One region of the Aquimarina algiphila genome, then DNA from elsewhere that is predicted to be linked to it. Evidence: riboswitches for the same ligand, from Rfam matches in the RefSeq annotation. Region 1 holds a riboswitch; the other holds the start of a gene.
The links. A riboswitch is a leader RNA that binds a small molecule or an ion and turns the genes downstream of it on or off. The one in region 1 is predicted to bind cobalamin.

Region 1 (4,437 bases):
CATATCGAGATTAAGAATGGGTTCTTTTTGTAAGAATTCAAGCATTTTTTTATGTCCCTGTTCTCCCGAGGTGTGTGTAAATATGCAATAATCCAAAACCTCGGGATGTATATCATAAGCAGCAAGAAATGCAGCTGTTACTATAAAACCATCGATCATTATTGTCATTTTGAGTTCTGCAGATTTTAAAATGGCACCAACAATCATAGCAATTTCGAACCCCCCAAAAGCTGCTAATGCTTCAAGAGGAGAAGAAGGTGTATATTCTTGGTAAACTTTAGATAAAATTTGTTGTTTGATTTTAATAGCTGAAGTGTCCAACCCTGTTCCAGAACCTACACATTCTGTCACTGGAATCTCTGTGAAATATGACATCAATAATGAAGCGGAAGATGTATTTCCGATTCCCATTTCGCCAAAACCAATACTATTACATCCAGTAGCATGAGTATCTATGACAATATCAGCGCCTTTTTGTATCGCCAGACTGCATTGTTCTGCGTTCATAGCGGGTTTGTCTTGGTAATTTTTGGTTCCAAAATCAATTTTAGCATCAATTAATCCAGGAGTAACTCCAAAATCGTGATTTACTCCTGCATCTACGATTTTAAGATCGATATTATTTTGTTTACAAAATACATTAATGGCAGCACCTTGGTTTAAGAAATTATAAACCATTTGTGCAGTAACTTCTTGTGGATATGGATTAACTTCACCTTTCTCAGCAATACCATGATCCCCAGCAAAAACAACAATTGTAGGGGTTTTTAAACTAGGTTGATCTGTATTTTGAATCATACCTATTTGTAAAGCTATTGTTTCCAGTATTCCTAATGCGCCAATGGGTTTTGTTTTGGTATTAATTTTATTTTGCAGTATTGCTTCAAGGTTGTTATTGAAGATAGGTTTTATATCAAAATTCATAGTATATTTAAGTTATTTAGAACCTTTAATTTCGACGGGAATCCCCGAAACCATTAATATGGCTTTATCTGCATGTTTAGCGATATGTTGATTCATCCAACCTTGCAGTTCTGTGAATTTTCTGCCAACTTCGGTTGTGGCATGAACCCCCATTCCTATTTCGTTAGAAATAATGAGTATTGTGGCTTCAATTTTTAAAAGCTTATCAAATTCTGCTTTTGCTTGTGCTAGTGATAATTCGATATTATTTTCTGTATCCACAAAAAAATTGGTAAGCCATAAAGTTACGCAATCAATAACCACGACACTAGAACTTTGAATTACTTTAGAGAGTTCTTTTTCTTCTTCAATGGAGATCCAACGTTCATCCCGATCTGCTACATGTCGATCTATACGTTGGCGATGATTGTCATCCCAAATACGAGATGTAGCTAGGTAATACGGGTTGTGAGATAACTGTAACGCCAGGTTTTGGGCATAGTTGCTTTTACCAGAACGTTCTCCTCCTGTAATGTAATATAGCATTGTTAAAATTGGTTTTTAAGAAGGCAAAGGTAGGTGAATACATATTTATTCGCTAAAGTAATCCGAAATTCCAGAAAATATAATACTTTCGCCCAGAATTCTGGTTCTGATACTCTATTCAAAGAGTTGAAGATTAAAAGGGAATCAGGTGCATTAATTCTGATTTTAGAGTTAATAATTCCTGAGCTGTTCCCGCAACTGTAAACTTTGTCCTTTAAAAAAGGATGCTTGTTGTTAATTCTTTATAAACCACTGCTTGTGCCGAATTTGTTTCGGCATCTTTTGAATCAATTTAAAAGAAACTGAAACGAGTTCAGTTCAAACGGGAAGGTAAACAACAAGACGTGAGTCAGGAGACCTGCCTTTATTCAGCATAAATCAAACTTTCGGGACAAAGGTTTGGGTATGGGTAAACTACATACTTTTTTCCGGTTATTGTAAAAAAATAAAGTATTTAAGTAATGAACAAAAAAATGTTTTTTGGAGCAGCATTTCTATTGCTGGGGTCCTATTTTGCAATTGGACAAGAAATTCAAGAAGACGAAAAGGTAAACGAATTGGAAGAGGTTTTTATTTCTGATTCTAAATTTGGTTTAAAAAGAGAGCAAATTGGTAAGGTGATTACCAAAATTACTGCCGAAGAATTAGAACGCAGTCAAGGGCAATCTGTGGCTACAATACTTAGCAGGGCTGCAGGAGTAATAATTAATGGTAATGGGAGCGCAGCAGGTCAGGAACGAGGAGTTTCGGTTCGTGGAGGACGAAATCGTCAAGTAGTGATTAGAGTTGATGGGATAACAGTTAGTGATCCTTCGGCTATATCAGGAGATTTTGATTTAAGGTTATTATCAGTCAATCAAATACAAGAAATAGAAATTCTTAAAGGAGCATCAAGTACTTTATATGGCTCTGGTGCATCAGCTGCAGTGATCAATATCATAACAAAAACAGAAAGTAAGAAAAAGATTTCGGCAAATTTTCAATCAAGTATCGGTACAAATCAATCTCAAGATGATCAGGATTATGATATCAACGATTTTGTGAATTTAGCTTCTGTTAATGGAACAGTTGGTAAGGTCAACTATTTGGCAAGTTTGAGTAATCAATTTACAGATGGATTATCGGCTGCAGAAGCAGAAGGAGCAGAAAGTGATGCGTTTTCAAAATTTAATGTATATGCAAAATTAGGGTATAAGTGGGATAATAATTTTAAGTTTCATTTTTTTGGAAATTTAGATCAATATAAAAATGATTTTGATGCGGCTGCAGGAATAGATGGTGACAATCAATTCGAGAGTCAACAGCTACGAGCAGGATCTTTCTGGGAATTCAAGTACCCTAATGGTAGTTTTACATTTACAAACAGTATAGCAACACTGGAAAGAGATCTTACAGCATCTGGTTTCCCATCAAAATATGAGAGCGATGTATTTACTTTTGATGCATATAATAAATATAACTTTAATAACACTCTATATACTGTGGTGGGGGTAAATGGGTCATATAGTGATTTTAATCTTTTAAGTATTCCTTTTGGGAGTTCTGGTTTAGAAGAAACGATAAGTGATAATGAAGCAGAATTTGATATTATTGATCCTTATGTTAATGTTGTGTACACTTCTGAGTTTGGTTTGAATGTTAATGCGGGTGCAAGACTAAATATTCATAGTGTCTATGGTAATGAGATGGTATATAATGTGAACCCTTCATATACGTATAAATTTGGTGATAATTATATTAAAGCATTGTCTTCATATAGCACAGCTTATATTACCCCGTCTTTGTTTCAGTTGTATGATGTTGCATTTTTGAGTGGTAATCCTGATTTATCACCAGAAGAAAGTACTACTATCGAAGGAGGTGTAGAATTATCGCACGAGAATAAAGCCAGAGTGAGTGTAGTTTATTTTAATCGCGAATCAGAGAATTTTATCACTTTTGATCCTACTACTTTTGTAAATATTAACTCTGTTGATGATATTAAAGTAGATGGGGTAGAAGTAGAAATATCAGCAAAAACAGTAGAGGATAAATTATCTGTAAATGCTAATTATACGTATACCAATATTGATAAATTAGATGATAATATTCGAATTCCTGAGCATATGGTTAATGCAAGTGTTGGATATCAGTTAAATAAAAAGACTTATACTTCAATACGTTATCAATATAATACAGAAAGATCGGATACTGATTTTGCTACGTTTACTCCTGTTACTTTAAAAGAGTTTGGGCTGTTAGATTTTTATATTAGTCACAAATTGATGAATAATTTGACCGTATATGCAGCAATGAATAATATTACTAATGAAGATTACCAAGAAGTTTTTGGATTTAGCACAAGAGGAAGAAATGCCAGAATAGGATTTGATTTAAAATTTTAAAAATAAATTAATAATCCATAAAAAAAGCTCTCAATCTAGATTGAGAGCTTTTTTTTAATTTAAAAATAAATGTTATTCTGTTTTAGACAAATCTATATCTCGATACATGCGTTCATAATTAGCATCATACATATTACTATTTCCAACGCTTTCTAATCGAATACTATGATAGCTTTTTGCACTTCTTGTTCCTAATATATTATCCAGGGCAGCTTTTAATAATGGCTCATTTTCATTACCCAAAGTTCCTAAATTAGTAAAATCTTCTTCGATTTCTATCTCTGGAGTAAAGCCATCAAAATAATCTGTAAAACCTACAGAATTAATTGATTTAAGTACTAAGGGTTGCATAGCATATGTATGTCCGGGATCGGCACCTTGTCGTCCAAAATTGTCTGAATCATATAGTGTGATAGAAGCCTGAAACTTTCCTCTAGAGGTAGATCCAACTTGTACTACATTAATATAAGGATCAAGACCATTAATAACTAACTCACTTGCAGAAGCAGAACTTCTGGTCGTTAAAATATATACTCTAGTCAAATTAAGGTTATTAATAGCTTCTCCTGTACGTATTTGATTATCAAAACGATTAACACTACCA
Region 2 (4,437 bases), on a different contig from region 1:
ATACCTTCAGAAACAAATTATTTTTTAGTACAACTAAAAACACCAGATGCTGCAAAATTGAAAGATTATTTAGCATATACTCATCAATTATTAATAAGAGATGCTTCAAATTTTAGAGGTTTGGATAAGCATTATATTCGAATTGCAAGTCAAGATTCTAAAAAGAATGAACTACTGATTAATGCTTTGAAAGAATGGAGTATACATTAATAATAGTTCCTTTAATCATTGGATACGTGCTTGATTTAATACTTGGAGATCCAAGATGGCTTCCGCATCCAATACGGTTATTTGGAAACACTATTGCGATCGGAGAAAAAAAAATGAATACAGGCTCCTTTATTTTTGTCAAAGGAATGTTACTTACATTATTATTAGTAAGTATTGTATTACTTTTTTTTTATACGGCTCAAAAATTGTTGCAACTTTTTCCGATAGGGTATTATATTTTCACCTCCGTATTTGTGTTTTTTGCTCTGGCAAATAAGAGTTTGATCGATGAAGGAAAAGCAGTTTTTAAAGCCTTAAAACAAGGGGTAAATCAAGGTCGAAAACGATTATCCTGGATAGTAGGACGAGAGACAGATCAGTTAAATGAACAACAAATAAAAACAGCCGTTTTTGAAACGATGTCAGAAAACCTTAGCGATGGTGTTATTGCACCACTTTTTTATTATGCGTTGTTTGGAATTTCTGGGGCTATGGGGTATAAAATGATTAATACATTAGATTCTATGATTGGATATAAAAGTGAACGCTATATCAATTTTGGAAAATTTGCGGCTAAGTTGGATGATGTTGTTAACTATCTACCTGCTAGAATCACTGCAATTTTAATGCTAGTGGTAACTGCTAAACTTCATAAGATTCCTTTTGTGCTTAAATATGGGAAACAACATGCAAGTCCAAATGCAGGATATCCAGAAGCCGCATTGGCAGCAATTCTGGATTGTAAATTTGGAGGACCAAACTATTATCATAAAAAACTGGTAAATAAACCTTATATAGGAACAAATGATAGAATGATAGAAGATCGTGAGATAAAAGCTGTAGCAGAAATTAACCAAAAAGTAACTTTTGTTTTTGTTGCAATAATTTGTAGCATATATTTTTTCTTACCATGAACAGAAGATATATCATAACTGGAGCTCCTGGTACAGGAAAGACAAGTTTAATTAATGAGCTACAAAAAAATGGATATTTGTGTTATGAAGAAATATCAAGGAAAATAATCAAAGAACAACAACAAATAGGAAAAAATAAAACCCCTTGGGGAGATCTTTCTGGTTTTGTAGATTTAGTATATCAACAGACAATAAAAGAGTTACAAAACCCTGTTAATCAAACTACTTTTGTGGATCGGGGATTACCTGATACTATTGCTTATTTAAAAACAAAACTCTGTTCCACTCCACAATATCTGTTAGATTTTCCTTATACAACATATTACGCTAGTACTGTATTTCTGGCACCACCTTGGGGAGAAATTTATATTAATGATCCTCAACGTCCTCAATCTAGAGAAGAATCAATACAAATCCATAAACATCTTATAGAAATCTATGAAGAATTACACTTTAATATAGAAATCTTACCAAAAACAACTTTAACACAACGTGTTGATTTTATAAGATCAATTATTTAAACAAAAAAAGTATCTTCGCTACTGATTTTATGGTTCTTGTAGTGATATGAGATTAAAAAGGAATTTGGTGAAAATCCAAAACTGTTCCCGCAACTGTAATGCGCTTTAAGAATTACTATCAAAATGCCACTGTATATTATATGGGAAGGCGATAGTAATGCGTAAGTCAGGAGACCTGCCATATAATTATTATATAAACTCTCGGGTAAAGGGTTGGATATAAAAAGATAGATTGGATAATCTTTGTATTTCTTGAAATACGCATATCAAATGATGTGCATATCTTCTCACTATTTTTTTCTTCCTACAACTTTTCCTGTTTTTTATTTACAAATAATACTATGGGAAAAAACATACCAAAAGTAACAACTACCTTTCAATTTTGTGATGGAGGTTCTTGTCAAAAAGCTAAGAGCGAAATAGCAGTGCGAGAAGCAAGAGCATATCTTCGTAATGAAGGGTTGTGGGATAATACACACACCATAAAAACCAGGTGTAACGGTAGATGTGAAGATGCACCTACCTGGATAGTACAACCTGGTAATTTTTGGTATAAAAACTTAACTCCTGAGAAAGCAGTAACTATTATGAAATCTCATACCCAGGAGAATCAACCAACTGAAGAATATCTATTGTATCAGGAAGGATGGTCTGTATTATTAACAGAAAATGAAAAAATAGTATCCCCTCCCGTTTTTAAATGTAAAACTGAAGAGATACATGATGAGATCTTAATAGCAAGAGCATTTGCTTCAGACCAACATTTATATCCATTATTTCAATATTTCTTTCAAACTCCCAGGCCAATAGCAGTGCAAGTTGGAGAAGACTCTATGTTGAATATTGATCAACCTCATCAAGTGGATTATAGTGATAAATACGAAGTAAAAATAACAGGAGAACAATTAAAATTAACATTAGCTATTGCCGGCATTCCTAAAGATATTCCTGAAGAGATAGCAGATCGCAAAGTAAGCGTTGCAGAAGTGATCTGGCTGAAAAAAAAGGCTATCTTTACCAAGGCATTACGTCTTAAAAACAAAAAAGGAAAACATTTGGTGACCATGTGGATAAAAGAAGAAGACAATAAAACTTGGGAGCATATCCTGAAAATATATTTGTCAATGTCACCAGATCACATTAGAATAGTAGAAGATGATTCCTAAAAATATAAGCATATTAGGTTGTGGATGGTTAGGATTACCACTTGCTCTTGATTTAATTTCAAAAGGGAGTACTGTAAAAGGTTCTACAACAACCGCAAGTAAAATTTCAGAATTTCAAGCACAAGGAATTACAGCATTTTTACTGAAGTTAGGTGAAGCCTCTGAAGAAATGTATAAGGATTTTCTTTTAGATAGTGAAGTAGTTATTATCAATTTCCCACCTAAACGTATCCCCAATATCATAGAAATATACCAACAACAGATACAAAGTATACTTCCATACATTTCATCAACCCAGAAAGTTATTTTTGTTAGCTCTACTTCTGTATATCAGAATACAAATGATGAGGTTACTGAGACTATAGAAATTCAACCTGAAAAAGAATCAGGAAGAGCGGTTGCTATTGTAGAACAGCTATTACAAAAAGAATTAAGAGAAAGATTAACAATTATTCGATTATGTGGTCTTATTGGATATGATCGTTTACCTGGGCGATTCCTTGCGAATAAGAAGGAGGTTCAAAATGGAGATGCTCCCATCAATGTTATTCATAGAGATGATTGTATCGGACTTATTAATGCTGTGATAGAAAAAGATGCTTGGGGAGAAATTATTAATGGTTGTGCAGACCATCATCCATTGCGCAAAGATTTTTATACTTTGGCGGCAAACAAAATTAAACTTACCCCTCCAACTTTTGTCAAACAAAAAAACATCGCGTATAAAATTATCTCTAATACGAAGAGTAAAAAACTACTGGAGTATACATATATACATCCTGATCCATTAAAATTAATTTAGAAATGTACCCTGTATCTATTGTTGGCGCCGGTCCTGGAGATCCGGATTTATTAACTGTAAAAGCACATCGACTTATAGAAGAAGCAAATGTTATTCTTCATGATAATTTGGTTTCTGACACAATCATGACTATAAATACAGATGGAGAAAAAATATATGTAGGACGTAAATTTGGAGATACTTCTGATCAAATAGAACGTCAACAAAAAATAAATGAGTTATTAGAAGCAAATTATCTTTTAGGTAAAAAAGTAGTTCGTCTTAAATCAGGAGATCCTTATGTTTATGGCAGAGCAGCTGAAGAAGCAAGATATCTTACATCAAAAAAAATTCCTTTTCAAGTTATTCCTGGTATTTCTGCAGCATTAGCAGCTGCTAATATTTTTAATATCCCAATTACAGAAAGGAATAAGTCTAATGCTATGCTTATTTGCACAGCGCATACCGCAGATTATTCTTTTGAGCAACTCACAGGAATAGCGCATATGCTTAAAGCTGGAAATACAATTTCTATATATATGGGACTAAAAAGCTTACATAGAATTATCCCTAAACTATTAGAGGTATGTAAAGATGATACAATTCCTGTAAATGCGGCATCTAATGTATCCCGCGTTCATCAGGAAATAATCACAGGGACTTTGGGCAGTATAGAAGAACAAATTAAAAATAGCGCATTGCAAATGCCTGTTGTTTTAATTATTGGAGCAAATCCAATTTTATAAGTAAGTTTGTTATTCCAGGGTAGGCTGGAATCCATTTTCGATGTTGTTGAATATTTATTTTAATCAAGTGTATGAAAGAGGGTATATTACTTTGCGGAC

Region 2: another riboswitch for cobalamin. It lies ahead of PQF96_RS24955 ((2Fe-2S) ferredoxin domain-containing protein); the one in region 1 lies ahead of PQF96_RS00090 (TonB-dependent receptor plug domain-containing protein).

Annotation. Positions count from the first base shown of each region.
Region 1 covers NZ_CANLVC010000001.1:22,515-26,951, reverse strand. Annotated here, with positions in the region: gene cobT (nicotinate-nucleotide--dimethylbenzimidazole phosphoribosyltransferase) at 1-924, opposite strand, end outside; gene PQF96_RS00095 (bifunctional adenosylcobinamide kinase/adenosylcobinamide-phosphate guanylyltransferase) at 937-1,449, opposite strand; cobalamin riboswitch at 1,534-1,829, shown strand; gene PQF96_RS00090 (TonB-dependent receptor plug domain-containing protein) at 1,911-3,833, shown strand; gene PQF96_RS00085 (S41 family peptidase) at 3,906-4,437, opposite strand, start outside.
Region 2 covers NZ_CANLVC010000010.1:314,036-318,472, forward strand. Annotated here, with positions in the region: gene PQF96_RS24940 (pyridoxal phosphate-dependent aminotransferase) at 1-210, shown strand, start outside; gene cbiB (adenosylcobinamide-phosphate synthase CbiB) at 195-1,124, shown strand; gene PQF96_RS24950 (AAA family ATPase) at 1,121-1,645, shown strand; cobalamin riboswitch at 1,659-1,842, shown strand; gene PQF96_RS24955 ((2Fe-2S) ferredoxin domain-containing protein) at 1,987-2,811, shown strand; gene PQF96_RS24960 (NAD(P)-binding domain-containing protein) at 2,801-3,613, shown strand; gene cobA (uroporphyrinogen-III C-methyltransferase) at 3,616-4,338, shown strand; gene PQF96_RS24970 (sirohydrochlorin chelatase) at 4,410-4,437, shown strand, end outside.